DNA from 2 places in the Bacillus sp. KNSH39 genome. Region 2 is predicted to be linked to the other one. Evidence: a T-box and tRNA genes for the amino acid it is inferred to sense, from the RefSeq annotation. Region 2 holds a T-box; the other holds one or more tRNA genes.
The links. The T-box of region 2 lies ahead of trpS (tryptophan--tRNA ligase). A T-box ahead of a tRNA ligase gene usually reads a tRNA of that ligase, here a tRNA-Trp.
Positions count from the first base shown of each region.

Region 1 (11,414 bases), 670 kb from region 2:
ATTTCTTACAGCTATTTTTACATCCGGTTACAATGACAAACCAGGTACACATAAAAAATGATGTGCTTTTAGCACATCATTTTTTTATTTATAATACATATTTTCCATATCATATTTGGATAGTGGTCGGCTATAATAATAACCTTGTACAAGCTTCACATTCTTTTCTTTCAAAAACTGTATTTGCTCCTTTTTTCTACTCCTTCTGCAATTATATTCAATTCTAAAGTATGAGCTAAATGAATAATTGCAGCTGTAATATTCGTATCACGTTCATCTATATGTATACCTTCCATAAAAGAACGATCAATTTTTAAAGTATCAATTGGATATGTTTTTAAATAACTTAAAGATGAATAGCCTGTTCCAAAATCATCTAAATGAATCTTTAAATTTTGTTCTTTTAATTGTAGTAACACTCTCTTTGATATATCTTTATGTATAAGAGCTCCTTCTGTAACCTCTATCGCTAATAAATGAGCTGATACATTGTACTTATTTAAAGCCCGTGTAATCATCTCTATTAATGTAATAGAACGAAAGTGTCTAGCTGAAATATTAACCGCAATTGGGACCACTTCATATCCTTTATTTAACCATTCGCGCAGTTGCTGACACACTTGATTTACTACCCATTCATCGAGCTTAATAATAAATCCTGTTCTTTCTGCCAACGGAATAAATTGGTTTGGAGAAACAAATCCTAATTCCTTATTCTCCCACCTTATTAAAGCTTCCATACTAGCTATTTTTTTCGTTTCAATATTAATTTGTGGCTGATAATATAAGAAAAATTCATTTTTTTCTATAGCACGATGTAACTGGTTTTCTATTATAAACCTTTGTTCACGCTCACAGTCTAATCCACTACAATAAAAATGATAATGTCCTTTTCCTTTTTCTTTTGCTTTTTCTAAAGCAGCATCGACCCTCTGAAATAGTATTTTTTCATCTTCTCCATCTGCTGGAGCCATTACAATTCCAATTGATGCACTTAAATATACATCTTCTTCTTCGATTACAAAATATTCACTAATATTTTTCAGTATGCTTTTTGCAACTTCCTCTACATATTCTTTCGTTATATTTTCTATCAACATAACAAATTGATCATCGTGTTCTCTAAATAAGTGCATACCTTCTATTTTTAGATTGCTTAAACATTCTGTAACTTTTTGTAATACTTTATCTCCCTCTTTATGACCAAATGTATCATTAATACGATGAAACTCATCTAAATCTATAAATACAAGCGCAAAATTTACACTCTCATTTAAAAAAGTATTTAACTTATTTGTACATGAAATTCTATTCATTAATCCCGTTAACTGGTCATAGTAAGCTAAATATTCTGTTCGCATTTCGTTTAATACTTGCCTTGTAACATCTCTCGTAACAATATAAATCCCAACAATTTCACCGTTCACAATAATCGGGATAGTTCTCAAAGAAATATATAGCTCGTACCCTTCTTTATGAACATATTTCTTTGAAACAATTTGTTTTGCTTTTCCTTGCATCGATCCCTTAAATATAATTTGAAAATCTTTTTCATATTCTTTATTAATGAATTCAAAAATAAATTTATTATTTAATTCCTCATACCGGTATCCAAATATTTCATACGTTGCCGGATTTGCATATGTAACTCTCCCTATAGAATCTATAGATATAATTGAGTCATTATTATATTCCAGTAACGACTTAAATAACATTTGTTTTTCCTCTATCTTTGTCTTCTCCTCAATTTGAGCTGTAATATCTCTTGTAATACAAATAACAAATTGACATATTCCTTCTTCGTCGCAGACAGGATTAAGTGAAGATTCATAATGTATCTCACCTTTTGGTAAATTGACTACATCACAAAAGGTGTGTGCTTTCGCTTCTCTCACTACTTTTGCATATTGCCTTTGCAATATCCCCGCTATATCTTTTGGTAATACTTCTGCAAAAGTTTTTCCATAGCACTCTTCGCTTAACCTAGCATAATCCATTCCTATTTTATTCACATACATATATTGAAACGTTTCATTATCAATAACTTTCAATATGAATACTAAATCTTGAATAGCATGTAATAATCCTTGTCTAATTAAATCCATATCTATCATACTTAAAAAGGTATTTTGATTACTATATTCTTCCTTCATATTTATCTCAACCCGTCTTATCTATTTTTAATCATATATCCCATTCTATATGATTATGTCCTCTCTTTTAAATGTATGATTATATATTATTTTTATTTTATAAAAAAAAGTCGCCATATGGCGACTTTTAATAAACGATTTCTAAATCTAATCCAGGGTAATTTTGTTGACGGAACGCTTCATAAATTAAAATTGCTGCTGTATTAGATAAATTTAATGAACGTACTTTATCTGTCATTGGAATACGTAAACAATGATCAAAGTTTTCTTCGATTACATTAGCTGGTAAGCCGTTTGTTTCTCTTCCAAATACAAAATAGTAATCCTTCTCACGCTTGCTATAGTCAAACGCTGTATGAGCTTTCTCGCCATACTTTGTTAAATAGAAGAATTCACCGTCTTTATTTTTTTCATAAAATTCTTCAATTGAATCATAATACGTAATTTTTACGTGCTGCCAATAATCTAATCCTGCACGCTTTAACATTTTATCATCCGTTGAAAATCCAAGCGGTCTAATCAAATGTAATTCTGTTCCAGTTGCTGCACAAGTACGAGCAATATTCCCTGTATTTGCTGGAATTTCTGGCTGATATAAAACAACATGTACTCCCACGCGATATTCACCTCTGTTTTTTGTCTACTACGTATTATACCACTTGAGCGAAAAATCTCTACCCATTAATAATATGAAAGAATTTATATTTCATTTGTGGTGTATATTTACTAGAGTCTTCATAGTTCCAATAACGTCGACGGCTATTCGCTGAATGTGCATTTACAAGCGGCATACCATCTGCATCTTTTGCTACTACAATCGTCGTATGATTCCATCTTCCGTCATCCTCGAAATCATAAGCAATGACATCTCCAAGAATAAGTTCTTCTGGCCTCTCTACCGCCTCTGCTCGAAGTCCTGTTGTAGCACCTGACAAATACCAATAAAAAGAATGTGCAACAGCCCAGCTCCAACTCCACTGATTCTCCCTTTGCCACCATCCTTTACGAATATTAGGATACCCGTTCATAGGTACTTCTCCAGTATGAAGACATTGAGAAATGAAATTCGTACAATTATCAGGGAAATTACGATACATAGGATTCCGGTCATCCCACCAACGCTCTGCATATTTCACTGCCTCTAAACGATTATACTGATAAGAACCGTACTTCTCTTTCGTAATATCCCTTTCTAATGTCTCACCCATTCTAATTTCTTCTGACACTTCAATAGCAGAATCGCCTATAATTCGACTATTATTTAAACAAACTCTTCGTTTTAATTGTTCCTCTTCAATATAAAATAATTCTTTATGCTTAATTAAATATTTAAAATGTATTTGATAATCAATTTCTTGATGGTCATTACTATTTAATTGTCTAATGAAAGAAACATCCGCAGTTGCTTTCACTATATGTGCACTACGCCTTTGAAACAATTGTTTCTTTCTCAGTGCCATTTGTAGTAAATCCTCAGCAATACCATCCACATTCGTTCTTTTCTCCGTTATATATGCTAAAAATTGTTGTACTTGGTTTTCAATCTTCGTTTTTACAACCATTCTGTCTCCCTCCCATATTACAATATGAAAAAGGGAAATATTATCTACTCTTTTTTCTGTGCTAACAATTCAAGCCCGCGATTCATTTCATGAAGCACTTCTTCATCTTTCTCACGTTCCATCGCTTTCTCAATCGCTTCGCCTACTCCATCTCCGCCAATTTTCCCAAGTGCCCATGCTGCCGTTCCGCGTAGTACCGGTCTTGGGTCATCTTTCATAACACCAATTAAATCTGGAATTGCCGATGCTTCTTTAAAATGTGCTAATGCTAAAATCGCATTTCTTTGCAGTGGTTTTTTCCCTCTCCATGACCCTGACATAATCCCATATTTCTCTTTAAAATCACGATTACTAATTGTTAAAAGTGGCGTTAATAATGGTTTAACTAGCTCAGGATCCGGCTCCATCTCAGGATGATTATGAAAATCCATTCCTTTGTTTTTCGGACAAACAGTCTGACACGTATCACATCCATATATGCGATTTCCTATTTTATCGCGATATTCTTCAGGTAGGAATCCTTTCGTTTGTGTTAAAAACGCAATGCACTTCTTCGAATCTAACTGTCCCCCCTGTATTAAAGCACCGGTAGGGCAAATATCGATACATTTCGTACAGCCTCCGCATTGATCTTCTATCGGCTTATCTGGCGGGAATGGAACATTTGTAATCATTTCCCCTAAGTATACGTACGAACCAAATTCAGGTGTAATAATAGAGCAGTTTTTACCGCTCCATCCAATACCAGCACGCTCTGATACAGCTCGATCACTTAATTCACCTGTATCAACCATGGACTTCACTTCTATATCGGGAAGTTTTTCAATTAAATATGCCTCTAATTTTTGCAAACGATCTCGTAAAACAAGATGATAATCTTGTCCCCAAGAAGCACGACAAAAAATCCCACGGCGTTCTCCACGCTTACTTAATGGTGCATTTTTTAATTTTGAAGGATATGCTAAAGCAATCGCAATAATTGATTTAGCACCCGGTAATAACAGTTGCGGATTCGTTCTCTTCTCTATATCAGGCTCTTCAAATCCAGATTGATAATTTAATTGTTGTTGCTGGATTAAGCGCTGCTTTAATTCCTCAAAAGGAGAAGCGCTCGCAAAGCCTATTTTATCTATGCCAATTGTTTTACTATACGCAATTACATCTTGCTTTAATTGTTCAAAATCCACTCTTAATCGCCTCCTCAGATGAATCCACCCCTTATGTAACCACTCTATTGGTTAGTAATTCACGTTTGGAATACTATCATTTACTTCTATTTTCGCATGTAATTATATTTTTCAAACATTAAAAAACGCAATGCCTCGTTTATCTCGGAAACGAAACACTGCGTTGATCACAATTTATAGAAAAACTTTTAATAAAATTTGGAGCGGGTGAAGAGAATCGAACTCTCGACCAGAGCTTGGAAGGCTCTTGTTTTACCACTAAACTACACCCGCAAATATGAATTACATATAAGATATTAGAATAACTTATGTAAAATAGTATAGCATGTAAAAAAAGTAGAGGCAAGAATTTTATCGAAAAAAGTCGAAAAAGTGATGAGAGACCTCATCACTTTTTCAATTCTTTATCAATTGCCTTCTTCATACTATCAAAATCAGGATTTGCAAGATTTCCGTTTACATATACAGAAGGAGCACCTTGAACTTTTAATTTTTGAGCACGATCTGAATCTTTACTTACTTTTTCTTTAATGTCTTTACTGTGTAAATCTTTCTTAAATTGCTCTACATCAACTTTTGGAAGTTTCTCTTTCACAATGCTAAGAAGCAAATCTTCTGTAATCCATTCTTCCGTATCTTTCTTTTGATTTTGATAAATCTCATCATAGAAAATCCAGAATGAATCTTTATCTTGTTTATAAATTGCTTCACCAGCTGCTGCACCTAAATCTGAGTCTTTTCCGATAAATGGGAAGTTAATAAAATATAACTGCACTTTGCCTTTATCAATATACTCTTCTTTTAATCGAGGTAATACTGTTACATCCCAAGTACGACAAGCAGGACATTTAAAGTCTCCAAATTCAACTACCTTAACTGGAGCATCATCTTTCCCTAAAGATTGTTGCGTAGAATAAGCAAACATCTCATTCCCTTTATCTTTTTTGTCATTTATGATGCTATACGCAATTGTTCCAATTACAATCAATACTGCGATAGAAAAAACTATACCAAGAGCCATGAGTTTATTTGATTTCATATACATTCCTCTTTAAATTCATATTCTGTATACAGCATTGTACACAATACACATAATATCAACACTTATATACGTCACGCAATGAACACGCTCACATAAATTACAAAAACACAATAATTGTGACGATATTGTGTCACAATTTGTCACAATTTATTCAAAAAAAGAAGCTCCTCTGTAGGAACTTCTCTTAACTTACTGCTTTTTTACGCGCGCTATTTAACATCGACTGCTCTATTTTTATATCATGACGAATTACCAATTTCTCACTAACTGCTTGAACATACTCATCATGGCTTATATAGCCTTCTTTCTCCATTAGTCTCAAAACGACATTACGTCTCTCTACTGCTTTATCATAATTTTGGGCAGGTGAGTAATAAGCAGGTGCTTTTACTACAGCAGCCATCATTGCACTTTCAGCCAACGTTAATTGGTTCACCTTTTTACCGAAGTAAAGGTTTGCTGCTTTTTCAATTCCCCATGCTCCTTCTCCATAATAAATATTACTTACATATAATTTTAATATTTCATCCTTCGTAAATGTGCGTTCAATTTTTTTCGTATAAAAAATCTCTTTCCACTTCCGAGAAAATGTACGTTCATTCGTTAAAAAGGCATTTTTAGATAGCTGCTGTGTAATTGTGCTTCCTCCTTGCACGACACCACCAGCCTTTATATTCTCAACAGAGGCCCTAATAATTGCTATATAATCTAAACCGTTATGATGATAAAATCTTTTATCTTCTGTCGCAATAAATGCATGTGTTAATGATTCTGGCACCTCTAACTTAGCCGGTACATGTAATTTACTAATATCACTTTTCTCAATCATTACATTTCCAATGAATAATAACGTACAACTTAACAATAATAATAATATAATGGCTTTATAAAAAAGTTTAGTCATTGGATTTAATGCAACTTTTTGATGATAGTTCACCCTAGATAATACTCGTTCTTTCATCTTGAACACCTCTTTTCCACACAGCATATAACTCTTACTTTAAGAATACATTGTTGTAAAAAAATATCCCATCGATTTCTCTTACACGTACCTTACATCATTGTAAGGTATAAAGTGAAACTTTAATCGGTCCTCATTAATCAAGCTTACTGCCTAGCAAATAGTGGGATAAAAAAGTATTGTATCACAGTCTTTTTTTATCTACTATTCATCTGAAATATTGAATATAGGTTATGTTAAAGTACGAATAACCAATAAAAGAGAAACCCTTAAGACTATTATATTTTCACTTTACACTTTAATTATATCATCTACAAATATATATACTTTTGACTATCTAGTAATCTAAATGTATATAACATATAGATTTATTATACAGAACAAACGTTCTTAAAATCAATACTAGTGCTACTATTATTTTGACCTTTTTCTTAAACAGTATACAAAAAAAGAGTAGTGATTCGAATGTATCTCAAATCGGCTACTCTTTTCTTTACAATCTTCCTATTAAATTATACGGCTGTACTTCCCACGTTTCATACGGAATAAAATGTGTTGCTCTCATTGCATCAAGCGTTCTGGATTTCATATGAGGACGCGTTATATACTCATCTATGTTCTCTTCATTTAAATCAACAAATTTAGCCTCTTGTATTTCTTCAGGTTGAATTTTTATTTCACCACTTATATATGCTACTTTAAAAACAACAGCTAGAATATGCATAGAAGTATTATAATAAACGCCTGTAATTCCGATAGGCTTCACCGTTAACCCTGTTTCCTCTTTTATTTCCCTACAGACAGCTTGATCGAGCGCTTCGCCTTCTTCTACCTGTCCTCCTGGCAACTCCCACGTATCAGCTCGCCAGTGCACTTTTGTTAATAACACTTCATTTTTTCCATTTGTTAAATAACCGGCTACAGCAACGATATGCTTTGGTGTCTTATGTTCCATATTAAGCCTCCTAGAGATAATGAATATTTTATATATCCCTATAATTATATTCCCTACCTACAACAAAATACCTTTAATACTTCATCACCTTAATTAACTTCATAAAAAAGACCCTATCCGCTAAGCGAAAAGGGTCATCTATCGTATTACTCTCCTAAGTCTACGTTGTGATAAACTTGTTGAACATCTTCTAAATCTTCTAATGCATCAACCATTTTCTCAAATTGTGCTTGAGCATCTTCAGGAAGTGTTACATCACTTTGTGCAAGCATTGTTAATTCTGCAACTGTAAACTCCTCAACGCCAGCACCTTTAAGTGCAGATTGTACTGCATGAAATTGATCTGGTTCAGCATACACGATAACAGAATCTTCTTCTTCTAGAATGTCACGTGCATCTACATCTGCTTCCATTAAAATTTCAAGAACTTCATCTGATGTTTTACCTTCAAGGCCGATAACAGCTGTCGCATCAAACATGTAAGCTACAGAACCGTTCACACCCATATTACCACTATTTTTGCTAAATGCAGCTCGTACATCTGCTGCAGTACGGTTTACGTTATTTGTAAGTGTATCTACAATAACCATAGCTCCATTTGGTCCGAATCCTTCATAACGAAGCTCGTCATAATTTTCTTCTGAACCGCCTTTTGCTTTTTCAACTGCACGATCAATAATTGTTCTTGGAACATTGTATGTTTTCGCACGCTCTAATACAACTCTTAGTGCTTGGTTTGATTCTGGATCTGGCTCGCCTTGTTTTGCTGCCACATAAATTTCACGCCCAAATTTCGCGTATATACGGCTTGTATTTGCATCTTTTGATGCTTTTTTGTCTTTAATATTGTTCCATTTACGGCCCATACTTTCCACTCTCTTTCCCGTTTTAAATCTACATAAAAATATTAATATGAAATATAATGTGTGTTCAACACATTTTTAAAAGAAATATAAAAAGTTCATTTTTGATTCATATTACAGACATAATATAAATCACTATCATTTTGTTCTTTCGACAAGTTATATTATACATGAATTCCTACGTTTATTACGAATTTTAGAAGCACATAGTATAATTTAACAAAAAGACTCTAACATTTCTGTTACAGTCTTTTTATATTGCCAATAAACATTTCCATATTATTCCCATAATTGTTTTCTATTGTTGTACAATAAAAATAGGAAAAAATTTGAAGAAAAGATGGAGGGTGAATTATGACACATTCCAAAGACAAAAAATCACATGCTTTTAAAGGAATAGGAGAGAAGTTAAACCCAACTATCTATCAAGTGAGATTCATGAAATTAGATGAACCAATTCGATTTGAGTCGTTTCCTGAATTAAAGGAATTAGGAGACTGGTTGAGTACTTCAACGCACATGTGGTCATGCCACTCAACTATGTACAAATACAACAGAGAAGAGTTTGAAAAGAAGTTCTTAGAAATTACGAAATTAACAGCTGATCATGTACTAATATCTACTGGTGGCGTCGGATTTAACTTCATGTCACCAGGTTGGAGAAATTCTCTATAAAATAATGAAATTATATAAAGGGATAAAAATTTATCCCTTTATTGTTTTGTAGCTTTCCCCAACTGTATCGCATGTACTAAATGAATAAGTTTACCTTAATCATTTATAACCATTTCACCAACACACCATTTTTGCTTATTTTATAGTATGATGAAAACATAAAAAGACTCTACACATTTGGTGTAGAGTCTTTTATTACGCCGTTCATGATACCGATGGTCGGGGTCGAACCGACACTCCCGAAGGAACACGATTTTGAGTCGTGCGCGTCTGCCAATTCCGCCACATCGGCACAAAAGAAAAGGCGGCAACCGGATTTGAACCGGTGATAAAGGTTTTGCAGACCTCTGCCTTACCACTTGGCTATGCCGCCATATTAAATTTTATTGGAGCGGAAGACGGGATTCGAACCCGCGACCCCAACCTTGGCAAGGTTGTATTCTACCACTGAACTACTTCCGCAAAAATGGCTGGGCTAGCTGGATTCGAACCAGCGCATGACGGAGTCAAAGTCCGTTGCCTTACCGCTTGGCTATAGCCCATCGAATTCTTACTTAATTATATGTAAGTATCCATTAGATTATTTGTAATTTTTAAAATAAAAATGGGGCGACTGATGGGAATCGAACCCACGAATGCCGGAGCCACAATCCGGTGCGTTAACCACTTCGCCACAACCGCCATGTTGTGTAAATATATTTGGCAGGGGCAGTAGGAATCGAACCCACACTGGAGGTTTTGGAGACCTCAGTTCTACCTTTAAACTATGCCCCTATGTAAATGGTGGAGGGGGGCAGATTCGAACTGCCGAACCCGAAGGAGCGGATTTACAGTCCGCCGCGTTTAGCCACTTCGCTACCCCTCCGAAACTTACATGGTGCCGGCTAGAGGACTTGAACCCCCAACCTACTGATTACAAGTCAGTTGCTCTACCAATTGAGCTAAGCCGGCGTATTTTATTAAAATAAATGGTGGCTCGGGACGGAATCGAACCGCCGACACGAGGATTTTCAGTCCTCTGCTCTACCGACTGAGCTACCGAGCCTTATTAAAATGGCGGTCCCGACCGGGGTCGAACCGGCGATCTCCTGCGTGACAGGCAGGCATGTTAACCACTACACCACGGGACCATTTGGTTGCGGGGACAGGATTTGAACCTGCGACCTTCGGGTTATGAGCCCGACGAGCTACCGTGCTGCTCCACCCCGCGATAATACTATTCATATAAAATTTATATGGTGGAGGATGACGGGATCGAACCGCCGACCCCCTGCTTGTAAGGCAGGTGCTCTCCCAGCTGAGCTAATCCTCCAAAGTGGTGACCCGTACGGGATTCGAACCCGTGTTACCGCCGTGAAAGGGCGGTGTCTTAACCACTTGACCAACGGGCCAAATATTATAAATCCTATGGCGGAGAGCAAGGGATTCGAACCCTTGATACGCTTGTGACGTATACACGATTTCCAATCGTGCTCCTTCGGCCAACTCGGACAGCTCTCCAATGGCTCCGCAGGTAGGAATCGAACCTACGACCGATCGGTTAACAGCCGATAGCTCTACCGCTGAGCTACTGCGGAATAATATTGCCTGGCAACGTCCTACTCTCACAGGGACAAGGTCCCAACTACCATCGGCGCTAGAGAGCTTAACTTCCGTGTTCGGTATGGGAACGGGTGTGACCTCTCTGCCATCATTACCAGACATTATTCTTTTGAGACAATCATTATTATAACTTATTTACTTTAAAAGTCAACAAGTTTTTTATGTTCTCTCAAAACTAGATAACATTGCTACATATTATATGGTTAAGTCCTCGATCTATTAGTATTCGTCAGCTCCACATGTCACCATGCTTCCACCTCGAACCTATCAACCTGATCATCTTTCAGGGATCTTACTAGCTTACGCTATGGGAAATCTCATCTTGAGGGGGGCTTCATGCTTAGATGCTTTCAGCACTTATCCCTTCCGCACATAGCTACCCAGCTATGCCCTTGGCAGAACAACTGGTACACC
Region 1 covers NZ_JBQXYO010000001.1:4,392,652-4,404,065, reverse strand. Annotated here, with positions in the region: partial or broken gene ACUL40_RS22555 (sensor domain-containing protein) at 85-2,153, opposite strand; gene trmL (tRNA (uridine(34)/cytosine(34)/5-carboxymethylaminomethyluridine(34)-2'-O)-methyltransferase TrmL) at 2,281-2,769, opposite strand; gene ACUL40_RS22545 (amidase domain-containing protein) at 2,828-3,715, opposite strand; gene queG (tRNA epoxyqueuosine(34) reductase QueG) at 3,760-4,902, opposite strand; tRNA gene ACUL40_RS22535 (tRNA-Gly) at 5,102-5,175, opposite strand; gene ACUL40_RS22530 (DsbA family protein) at 5,291-5,941, opposite strand; gene ACUL40_RS22525 (transglycosylase domain-containing protein) at 6,129-6,905, opposite strand; gene ACUL40_RS22520 (NUDIX hydrolase) at 7,399-7,860, opposite strand; gene ACUL40_RS22515 (YebC/PmpR family DNA-binding transcriptional regulator) at 8,007-8,726, opposite strand; gene ACUL40_RS22510 (DUF3884 family protein) at 9,078-9,398, shown strand; tRNA gene ACUL40_RS22505 (tRNA-Leu) at 9,609-9,690, opposite strand; tRNA gene ACUL40_RS22500 (tRNA-Cys) at 9,701-9,771, opposite strand; tRNA gene ACUL40_RS22495 (tRNA-Gly) at 9,786-9,860, opposite strand; tRNA gene ACUL40_RS22490 (tRNA-Gln) at 9,866-9,940, opposite strand; tRNA gene ACUL40_RS22485 (tRNA-His) at 10,004-10,079, opposite strand; tRNA gene ACUL40_RS22480 (tRNA-Trp) at 10,099-10,172, opposite strand; tRNA gene ACUL40_RS22475 (tRNA-Tyr) at 10,180-10,263, opposite strand; tRNA gene ACUL40_RS22470 (tRNA-Thr) at 10,274-10,349, opposite strand; tRNA gene ACUL40_RS22465 (tRNA-Phe) at 10,368-10,443, opposite strand; tRNA gene ACUL40_RS22460 (tRNA-Asp) at 10,453-10,528, opposite strand; tRNA gene ACUL40_RS22455 (tRNA-Met) at 10,532-10,608, opposite strand; tRNA gene ACUL40_RS22450 (tRNA-Val) at 10,635-10,710, opposite strand; tRNA gene ACUL40_RS22445 (tRNA-Glu) at 10,715-10,789, opposite strand; tRNA gene ACUL40_RS22440 (tRNA-Ser) at 10,807-10,898, opposite strand; tRNA gene ACUL40_RS22435 (tRNA-Asn) at 10,901-10,975, opposite strand; rRNA gene rrf (5S ribosomal RNA) at 10,984-11,099, opposite strand; rRNA gene ACUL40_RS22425 (23S ribosomal RNA) at 11,200-11,414, opposite strand, start outside.
Region 1: it encodes a tRNA-Trp, which carries the amino acid that the T-box ahead of trpS (tryptophan--tRNA ligase) is inferred to sense. The anticodon was not compared.

Region 2 (11,414 bases):
TCTTTCACGTTTGGTTTTACAATATCCCCGTTTACAGCACGGAAATCTTTTTTATCTGGCCCTTTAATGAAGTTATCAGGAATTAATCCTGTTGCTGGCTTAGAACCGTTATTTAATAATGTATCCACGAATGGCTTACGGTCAAAAGCAAGTGAAATTGCTTTACGAATATTTTTATTTGCTAAAGCTGGATCTTTTTGATTTAAACGAAGGAAGAATACAGATGTATCTTCTACTGTTTGGAAATCTGGTTTTCCTTTATATTTATCAATAAACTCCGCTAATAACGACGCTCGATCAATTGCATTTGTTTCATATAAGTTAATTGGCGTAGATGTATCTTTTACAATATTAAAGTTTACTTCTTCAATCTTCACTTCTTTATTGTCCCAATATGACGCGCTCTTTGTCATTTTAAAGCTACGTTCATGTTGCCAATCACTTAATGTAAATGGTCCGTTATAAAGCGTTGTATTCGCTTCCAAACCAAACTTCGTACCTTGCTCTTTCACAAACTTTTCATTCACAGGATAGAAGATTGGATATACCATTAAATCTACAAGGTATGGAATTGAATTATCTAATTCCACTTCTAATGTATAATCATCAATCGCCTTTACCCCTAATTGATCCGGACTCATCTCTTTTTTATTAATTTTCTCTGCATTTTTTATATCATACATAATGTACGCTGATTTCGCAGCTGTATCTGGGTTAATCGCTCTTTGCCATGCGTATACGAAATCTTTTGCCGTCACAGGATCACCATTTGACCATTTTGCGTCTTCACGTAATTTAAATGTATATTTTTTACCATCTTCTGATTTTTGGAATTCCTTCGCTACACCAGGAACTAGCTTATCATCTTTTCCTAAACTGTATAAGCCTTCCATCGTATTACCCATTACTCTTGAAGAAACTGCATCAGCTGATAACGCTGGATCCATCGTTGGAATTTCTTGCGTTTCAATTAAGTTAATAACTTGCTTCGCACCGCTTTTCCCGCTATCCCCTTTTGCGTTCGCTTGCGGTTCATCTTTTTGGTAGCTACATGCCCCTAACATCATGCTCATTGCTACTGTTGATACTACAAAAACTGGCATCTTTTTTTTCATACTTCCACCCTCCATAAAAATGTTAGCCCTTTCATTTTCAAACAGAAAGAAATATATATATGTTCTAATAATTCATATTATACACACAAATATATTTTTTGTATATTTATATTTCTATTTCATTAAAATTTCCTGTTAAAAAATAAATCTTTGTAAACGTTTCATATTGCTGATTATTCTTACTAAAGTGTTAAAAACAATATTTTTTATACTTTTCTAAATTATCAGAGGAAAATGAATTTTATATCTCATAATACTTTATGTATAATTATCCTTTTATTTTTATCATAAAATAGCACTCTCTTCATAATAAAAATATGTAGGCTAAAATGAGTGCAAAGGTTAAGAAAGTATGTTACGATACATTTTGCTAAAAATAGATATCGGTAAAGAGGGGACGGACATGGCAGCAATTCAGGCAAAAAACGGGCCTACTGAGAAATTAAGTTTATTCTTATTAACATGGCCTATTTTTCTAGAAGTTTTTCTTTTTATGTTAATGGGGATCGCTGATACTTTCATGTTAAGTGCATTATCAGACGATGCTGTATCTGGGGTTGGTGCAGCGAATCAATACCTCCATATCGCTATTTTGGTACTAGAAGTCATCGGGAACGGCGCAGCTATCGTCGTATCTCAATACCTCGGTTCCAAACGCTTTATGGAAGCATCTAAAATATCAGCATTAGCCGTCACATTAAATTTAATAGTTGGGCTCGTTATAAGCACTGGTTTTCTTTTATTTTCGAAACATATGATGCTCGCAATGAACTTACAAGGCGATGTACTAACGTATGCGCAAAACTACTTATCTATCGTCGGAGGAGCCATCTTCCTACAAGCTATTATTAACTCATTAGCCGCAATTATCCGTGTACACGGTTTTACAAAGCAAGCGATGTTTATTTCACTCGGAATGAATATGATTCATATCGCTGGAAACTACGTACTCATTTTCGGGAAATTTGGTTTTCCTGAGCTCGGTGTACAAGGGGCTGCCATTTCTTCTGCTGTCAGCCGACTTATAGCGCTTATTGTTTTCTTCTGGTTACTATACCGCGTTATGGAATATCGTGTGAAATTACAATATTATTTCACCTTATCAAAAGAATATATCGGGAAAATTTTAAAAATCGGGATTCCATCTGCTTTTGAGCAAGTTATGTATCAAGCTTGTCAAATTGTCTTCTTATACTATGCAACATATTTAGGAACGGAATCGTTAGCGGCTAGACAATACGCTACGAACATTTCTATGTTCACTTATTTATTCGCTATTGCAATTGGTATGGGAACAGCCATTATTATTGGCCGCCTCGTTGGTGGTGGCGAAAAAGATGAAGCATACGAACGCTTGTGGAAAAGTGTAAAATGGGCGATTGGTGTAACTTTATGTATGGTCGCTCTCGTTATTACATTCCGTACACAATTAATGGGACTGTTTACAGATAATCCGTACATTATCGGGTTAGGCGCAAGTGTTCTTTTACTAAGTGTACTACTTGAAACGGGACGTACGATGAATATCGTCATCATTAATTCGCTTCGTGCAGCTGGTGATGCAAAATATCCTGTTTTAATCGGTGCATTCTCTATGGTGTTAATGAGTTTACCACTAGGTTACTTTTTCGCCTTTCATTTAGATATGGGGCTCGTTGGTATTTGGCTAGCAATCGCCATCGACGAATGGACACGTGCCATTATTATGTTCTTCCGCTGGAAAAGTAGAGCATGGGAGCGTTATGCACTTGTTAAACCTGAAGAACAAGAGGAGAATGTCTCTGTTCAAGTTCAGTAATTTTGCATATGGATATCACTAATGATACATGAGATTTATATCGGCGATTCTTTAAATATATCGACTGACCGACAAATGTATACAATTCTTTTATATAGTAGAAAAAGAGCCATCCTTCCATAACAGAAGAATGGCTCTTTTTCTTATTGATAAATCTCTTTATATTTCTTGTACTCCGCTTCCGAACATAGTACGAAATGTCCCGGGCGAATTTCACGCATTGTTGGTGCTTCACTACCATAATTATGCTGTGATGGATCATATACGATACGTTTACGATTGCGCTCATAATCTGGATCTGGAAGTGGAATCGCTGATAATAGTGATTTCGTATATGGATGAATTGGATTCGCATATAATTCATCACTTGTTGTTAACTCAACGATTTGGCCACGGTACATTACACCAATACGATCACTAATGTATTTTACCATTGATAAATCATGGGCGATGAATAAGTATGTTAAACCTTTTTCTTTTTGTAACTTTTTCAGTAAGTTTACAACTTGCGCCTGAATCGATACGTCAAGTGCTGAGATCGGCTCATCGGCAATGATAAATTCTGGGTCTACAGCAAGTGCTCGAGCGATACCGATACGCTGACGTTGTCCACCTGAGAATTCGTGTGGGAAACGGTTTGCGTGCTCTTTATTTAAACCAACTGTGTTTAATAGTTCATGAACACGGTCCATGCGCTCTTTTTTACTTTTCGCTAATCCGTGAATATCAATACCTTCTGCGATAATATCCCCTACTGTCATACGAGGATTTAATGATGCGTATGGATCTTGGAAAATCATTTGCATTTTACGGTTGAATTTCTTCAGTTCTGCGCGTGATTTCTTACCATGTACGTTTTCACCATCGAACAATACTTCACCAGCAGTTGCATCATATAAACGAATAATCGTTCTTCCAGTTGTCGATTTACCACAACCTGATTCTCCTACAAGACCAAATGTTTCTCCGCGGTAAATATCAAATGAAATATCATTAACCGCTTTGACAACACCACCACTCACGTCGAAGTGCTGCTTTACATTTTTTACTTCAATTAATTTCTCACGTTGTTTAGTCATGTTGTTCACCTGCTTTCATTTGAAGAATGCGTTTTTCAACGACTGCTGGCGGTTTTACTTCTGGAGCTTGCTCGTGAAGTAACCAAGTTGCCGCATAGTGCGTATCACTTACTTTAAATAAAGGTGGGTCCATTTCAAAATCAATTTTCAGTGCCTGTGGGTTACGTGGTGCAAAAGCATCTCCCTTTGGCGGCTTCAATAAATCTGGAGGCGTTCCAGGGATTGCATATAACTCTTCTTCTGAACCATCTAAACTTGGCATAGATGCGATTAAACCCCAAGTATATGGATGTTTCGGATTGTAGAAAATTTCATCTACAGTTCCAATTTCAACAACTTTACCAGCGTACATAACTGCCACTCGGTCCGCAACGTTTGCTACTACACCTAAGTCATGCGTAATGAAAATGATTGCTGCTTCTGTTTTTTGCTGAATGTCTTTCATAAGTTCTAAAATTTGCGCCTGAATCGTAACGTCTAGCGCTGTTGTCGGCTCATCGGCAATTAATAATTTCGGGTTACAAGCTAACGCCATCGCAATAACTACACGCTGTCTCATACCACCTGAGAATTGGTGAGGATATTGTTTTAAACGAGCTTCTGGATTTGGAATACCTACAAGGTCAATTAATTCTAAAGCAACTTTACGTGCATCTGCTTTACTCATCCCTTGGTGTTTAATTAGACCTTCCATAATTTGATTTCCAATTGTCATCGTTGGGTTTAATGATGTCATTGGATCTTGGAAAATCATCGCGATATCTTTACCGCGTACTTGCTGCATTTCTTTTTCTGTTAATTTCGTTAAGTCACGACCTTCAAATACGATTTCACCATTTTTAATGCGTCCAGGAGGATTCGGAATTAATCCCATTAACGCTTTAGAAGTAACTGATTTCCCTGAACCAGATTCTCCTACAATCGCCAATGTTTCTCCTTTTTTCAAATCAAAAGTAACGCCGCGTACAGCTTGTACTTCACCTGCATGTGTATCAAAGGAGACTTGTAAATCTTTTACCTCTAACAATGTTTTCATCTTTGCCTCTCCCCTCTTTTACTTACGCATTTTTGGATCTAACGCGTCGCGTAATCCGTCTGCCATTAAGTTAAACGCTAAAATTAATATACTGATGACAACCGCAGGGATGAACATCATATGCGGATACGTTTGAATAGATTTATAACCATCATTTACAAGAGAACCTAGTGACGCAAATGGCGGCTGAATTCCTAAACCGATGAAACTTAAGAACGCTTCACCAAACACCGCTGATGGAATTGTAAACATTGTCATTACGATAATAGGTCCCATTACGTTTGGAATTAAATGTTTCACAATTAATTGTGTATTTGTTGCACCTAATGTACGAGATGCTAATACATATTCTTGGTTTTTTAACTTTAAGATTTGTCCACGAACAATACGCGACATCCCTATCCAACCTGTAATCGCCATCGCGAGTGTAATTGACCAAATACCAGATCCCATAATGATTACCATTAAAATAACGATGATTAAGTATGGAATACCGTTAATAATCTCCATAATACGTTGCATAATGTTATCTACTCTACCGCCGTAGAATGCTGAAATACCTCCGTATGCAACCCCAATTACTAAGTCAATTGCTGCTGCTAAAAGAGCGATATATAATGATACGCGTGTACCTTCCCATGTTCTTGTCCATAAGTCACGGCCAAGATCATCTGTACCAAACCAGAAGTACTCTTTAATATCACGTTTTTCATATTGGTCAACACCATATTGATCTGTACCGTCAAATGGTAACCAATGAACATTTTCAATAACTGGAATTTTTGGTGGTAATTTCGCTCGACCTAAATCTTGCTCTTTATACGAGTGTTTACTTACCATCGGTCCAAAAATCGCTAATAGTGCAATGATAACTAATAATACAAGGCCAAGCATCGCACCTTTATGTTGGAATAAACGTCTTCTTACATCTTGCCAAAACGTTAGGCTTGGACGGGCAATGACTTCATTATCAACATTATTTTGATTGGCTTGTTGAAATAAATCTGGAGATAATTTTTGTACATCTTTCATCATTTTTTCCCTCCCGCTAAACGAATACGAGGATCAATAATTCCGTATAAAATATCGACAATGAAAATAACTAAAATGAAGATTGCACTATAGAAAATCGTAGTTCCCATAATAACTGTATAGTCATTTAAAGTAATCGATTTAACGAATTGTTCCCCAAGTCCTGGTACAGCATAAATTTGCTCGATAACAAGTGTTCCTGTAATTAATGCCGCAACCATTGGTCCTAAAATTGTTACAACTGGAATTAACGCATTACGAAGTGCATGTTTGACAATAATAACGCCTTGGCTAATTCCTTTCGCTTTCGCTGTTAAAATGTAATCGGCTTGCATAACTTCAATTAATTCTGCACGAGAGAAACGTGCGATTGTTGCGATAACTCCCATCGATAATGCAATTGTAGGCATTACAGTAAACTCTGGTCCTTTCCAGAATGCTACTGGGAACCAGCCAAGTTTTACCCCTACGAAATATTGCAGTAATGCGGCGAATACGAATGATGGTACCGACATTCCGAGTACCGAAATAACTGTTGCACTATAATCTACCCACGTATTATTACGAAGTGCGGCAACAATACCTAAAATTAAACCGATAAATGTTCCTAATATAATCGCTTGTAAACCTAATTGGGCTGATGGTCCAATACGATCCACAATCATGTCTGTTACTGGGCGGTTATCATATTGGAATGATACCCCTAAATCACCTTTTGCTAGGTTACCTAAGTAACGTGCGTATTGAACTGGTACCGGATCATTCAATCCGTATTTTTCAAGAATGATTTCTTTTTGTGCCGGTGATAGCTTCTCCTGGTTTTTAAGCGGAGAACCCGGAAGTAATTTCATCAAAAAGAAAGTCAGTGTAGTAATTAAAAATAATGTCAAAGCCATGTACACGAAACGTTTTAATACATAACGTCCCATATCAAGCACCTCCCCGTTTTTCTCAAAAGCAATAAGATAGTTTAAAATATTCTTACTTTTATTTTTTTAAAATAAGAGCATATGCCCATCATAGGCATATACCCTTGTAAACGATGGAAAAAAAGATTATTTTTGTTCAACAGATGCCCATTTGTAAGTTAATTTACCACCATAGTTAATTGGGATAATATCTTTTACGGCACCTTTTACTACATACGCTGAACCTTTTTGGAAGATTGGAGTGATAACTGCATCCTCTTTAATTAACATCTTCTCTACTTCTAGAAGGTTGTCCCAGCGAGCTTGTAAATCTTTTGTATCTGTTTTAGCTTTTAGGATTAACTCATCATATTTCTGATTAGAATACCCTGTTTTATTTTGAGAACCATTCGTAACAAACATATCTAAATATGAGATTGGATCTGGGAAATCTGGTCCCCAAATACCAAACGCAATATCATATTGCTGAGAATCTTCTAATTTATTTTTTTGTGCGAATGGTTGCTGTTTAATTTTAATTGATAAACCTGGTAAGTTCTTTTCCATCTCACCTTTTAAGAATTCCCCAACTTTTTTAGCATCTTCATTATCAAAGTTTAAGAATTCTAGTTCGATTTTATCAGTTCCAAGCTCTTTCTTCGCTGTTTCCCAAAGCTTTTTCGCTTCTTTTGGATTTGTTTCAACTAGCTTTCCATTTTCAGCTCGGAAATCTTTTTTATTCGGACCTTCAGCGAAATCTTTTCCAACAAATCCGTAAGCTCCAATTGCACCGTTATTTAAAATAACTTTTGCAATGTTATCACGGTCAAAGGACATTGAAATTGCTTTTCTTAAGTTTTTATTACTTAAGTACTGATTACTTTGATTAAATCTTAAGTAAGCAACCCCTGCTTCTTTTCTTGTTTGGAACTCTGGGCTTTTTCTAAACTTATCAACAAATTCAGACGTTAAAGCCGCTCGATCAATCGCGTTTGTCTCATATAAATTTACATCAGTTGCTGTATTTTTTACAATATTAAAGTTAATTTCTTCGATTTTAACCGTTTTATTATCCCAATATGAAGGATTCTTCTTGAATTGGAAACTTTGTTCATGTTTCCAATCACTCATAACGAATGGACCGTTATATAATGTTGTATTTGCCTCTAAACCAAATTTATCCCCTTGTGCTTTTACAAAGTTTTCATTTAGTGGGTAAAATACTGGATAAACTGTTAAATCGATAAAGTAAGGAACGGGATTGTCTAATTCTACTTCTAATGTATAATCATCAATCGCTTTTACACCTAATTGGTCAGCAGGTAATTCTTTTTTATGAATTTTCTCTGCATTTTTAATATCGAACATAATGTACGAATACGTTGCTTTTGTATCTGGATTTACTGCTCTTTTCCATGAATACACAAAATCTTTAGCTGTTACAGGTTCCCCATTCGACCATTTCGCATCTTTTCTTAATTTAAATATGTATTTCTTCCCATCATCTAGCTTTTCGACATCTTCTGCAACTCCAGGCATTCTCTTTTGATCTTTGCCAATACGATATAAACCTTCCATCGTATTATTTAATGCTGTAGAAGATGAAGAATCAGATGCCAATGATGCATCCATTGACGGAATTTCAGATAACTCTGTTAAATTAAGAATCTGTTTTCCGTTACTACTACTCGTAGCGTTCTCTTTCCCTTTTGCTTTTGCGTCATCTTTTTGGTAGCTACACGCGCTAAGCAACATACTTGCAGTTAAAGTTGATGCAAGTAATAACGGTATCTTTTTCTTCATGTTGTGTTGCCTCCCCTAATTGCACTTCCTGTACCCTCACTTGTTAAAAAGTAGAATTGAAAGAATAATCTCCAAGTTTCTACAATTTTCATTATACATATAATATAACAATTGTGAATATAGTTTTTTGTTTTTTTGTTAAAATTTTTAATAAAATATTTATATTTTTAATTTTTCGTAAAGGGATACATTAACATTGCTACCATCATCTTAAAATCAGACCTTTAATTGCGTATAATTTTCAAAAAATTAATCCTAGTACTTATTATAGCTTTTATAGTATAATAATTCTAGTAATATTTTGACGGAGGGGAATATTTTGAATAAAGTTTTTTTTCATACTTGTATACTAATTTTTATAGCGATGATTGCTTCTAGTATTGGTGCATTCCTCATTTCATCTCAATTTTTGTTGAACTTTGTCAACATTTTGTTTTATATTGCACTGTTTTTTATTCTTATCGGCGGTTTTTTATACATATTTCAAAATGGTTTTTTCAATGTAACCATTTACGCATTCCAAAGAGTATTTGGTACGAACAAAAAGATTGACTCTTTAATTGAAGAAGTCGAGGAACCTACAGATAAGAAAGAACGTATTTATAAAACATATTCATTCAAATGGACATATCCAATTTGTATTACAGGTATCTTCCTTGGGTTGTTCTCGACACTCATTAGCTTTACTATTTTGATGTAGTTTGCAAACACTATCCCATATGATATAATAATCAGCAAAACATTTTGTTATAAAACTTTAGTTCTTTCATATTAAAAGAGCTCAAGTAACAATAAATAAATTTATATGTATGCGATGATAAAGAAGAGTACATATTGAGGCAATTTCAGAGAGCTTGTGGTTGGTGTGAACAAGTAATTGTACAGTATGGAATGGGCTTTTGAGCACCAAACCGAACCGAAAGTAGTAGGCTTTGGCGTTATATCCAAACGTTATTATGGATTAGAGAGATTTCACAGTAGTGAAATAATTAGGGTGGTACCACGGTCCATTCGTCCCTATAGTTTTTTGGGATGAATGGGCTTTTTTGTTTGCCTTCTCTTCCCCACATCACGCATTCTATTTTAGGAGGAATTACTTATGTCAGTTATCTTTTCTGGTATTCAACCAAGTGGAACGATTACACTTGGAAACTATTTAGGAGCAATGAAGCAGTTTACAGAGCTTCAAAATGAACACGACTGTTATTTCTGTATTGTAAACCAACATGCGATTACAGTACCTCAAGATCCCGTCGGGCTTCGTAAAAACATCCGCAGTCTTGCTGCACTTTATGTAGCATGCGGCATCGATCCTGAAAAAGCTACTTTATTTGTACAATCAGAAGTACCAGCACACGCTCAACTAGGATGGATCATGCAATCTGTTGCTTACGTTGGAGAATTAGAACGTATGACGCAATATAAAGATAAAGCTTCTGGTAGAGATTCAGTTCCAGCTGGATTACTTACGTATCCACCATTAATGGCTGCTGATATTTTACTTTACAACACTGAAATCGTGCCGGTTGGTGATGACCAAAAGCAACATATCGAATTAACACGTGACTTAGCAGAGCGTTTCAACAAACGTTACCGCGAAATCTTCACAATGCCTGAAATTCGCATTCCAAAAGTAGGAGCTCGCGTTATGTCATTAACAGAGCCTACGAAAAAAATGAGTAAATCTGATCCGAATCCAAAATCAATGATTAGTATGCTTGATGAGCCAAAAACAATTGAAAAGAAAATTAAGAGTGCTGTAACTGACTCTGAAGGTATTGTGAAATTTGATAAGGAAAACAAACCTGGTATCTCTAATTTATTAACAATCTACTCTTCATTCTCTGGAAAAACAGTTGAAGAAATCGAAGCAATGTACGAAGGAAAAGGATACGGCGACTTCAAAGGCGACCTAGCGCAAGTAGTCGTAGAAGCTATTCGTCCAATCCAAGACAAATATAACGAACTAATCAACTCACCAGAACTAGACGAAATCCTAGACAAAGGTGCAGAAAAAGCAAACCGCGTTGCATTCAAACAACTACGCAAAGTAGAAAACGCAATGGGACTAAGCAGAAAACGTAGGTAACATATAAAGCGGAGGCGACTGCTTAGCCCTGACGGCTAAGGTTCTTTCCCACAGAAGGTGCTTTTTACCTTCTTGTGGGGAAGGTTCTTAGACGCGAAGGGTTAGGAGCCGGAGCTAGATTACATATAAAGCGGAGGCAGCTCGTTCAGCTCTGACTGGATAAGGTTCTTTCGCATAGAAGACGCTTTTTGTCTTCTTATGCGGAAGGTTCTTAGACACGAAGAGCTCGCTGCCGGAGCTGGATTTCTACAAAAAGCGGAGGCGGCTCGTTTAGAATGTGAAGGCGCGAAGCCACCGAACATTCTTGCCGCTGGAACTAGATTTCTACAAAATTAAAAAACCGCCAATTGGCGGTTTTTTAATTTACCTTTTGCTCATTTTCCATTTCCCATAACTTTTCAAAAAATGGCTGTCCTTTTACGAGACGCTCACATAATTGTTCGTGCTTATCAGACCAGCCAGCTTTCGCTTCATCATACAGCTTAGCCCAAATATCTTCAAATTCCATATGTTGAACCATTCCATATGCTGATGGATCCCACTCTGTGAACCAA
Region 2 covers NZ_JBQXYO010000001.1:5,065,779-5,077,192, reverse strand. Annotated here, with positions in the region: gene ACUL40_RS26045 (peptide ABC transporter substrate-binding protein) at 1-1,115, opposite strand, end outside; gene ACUL40_RS26040 (MATE family efflux transporter) at 1,468-2,913, shown strand; gene ACUL40_RS26035 (ABC transporter ATP-binding protein) at 3,057-3,992, opposite strand; gene ACUL40_RS26030 (ABC transporter ATP-binding protein) at 3,985-5,028, opposite strand; gene opp3C (oligopeptide ABC transporter permease) at 5,047-6,063, opposite strand; gene opp3b (oligopeptide ABC transporter permease) at 6,060-6,989, opposite strand; gene ACUL40_RS26015 (peptide ABC transporter substrate-binding protein) at 7,116-8,771, opposite strand; gene ACUL40_RS26010 (DUF3899 domain-containing protein) at 9,091-9,471, shown strand; T-box leader at 9,577-9,793, shown strand; gene trpS (tryptophan--tRNA ligase) at 9,871-10,860, shown strand; gene ACUL40_RS26000 (YjbA family protein) at 11,219-11,414, opposite strand, start outside.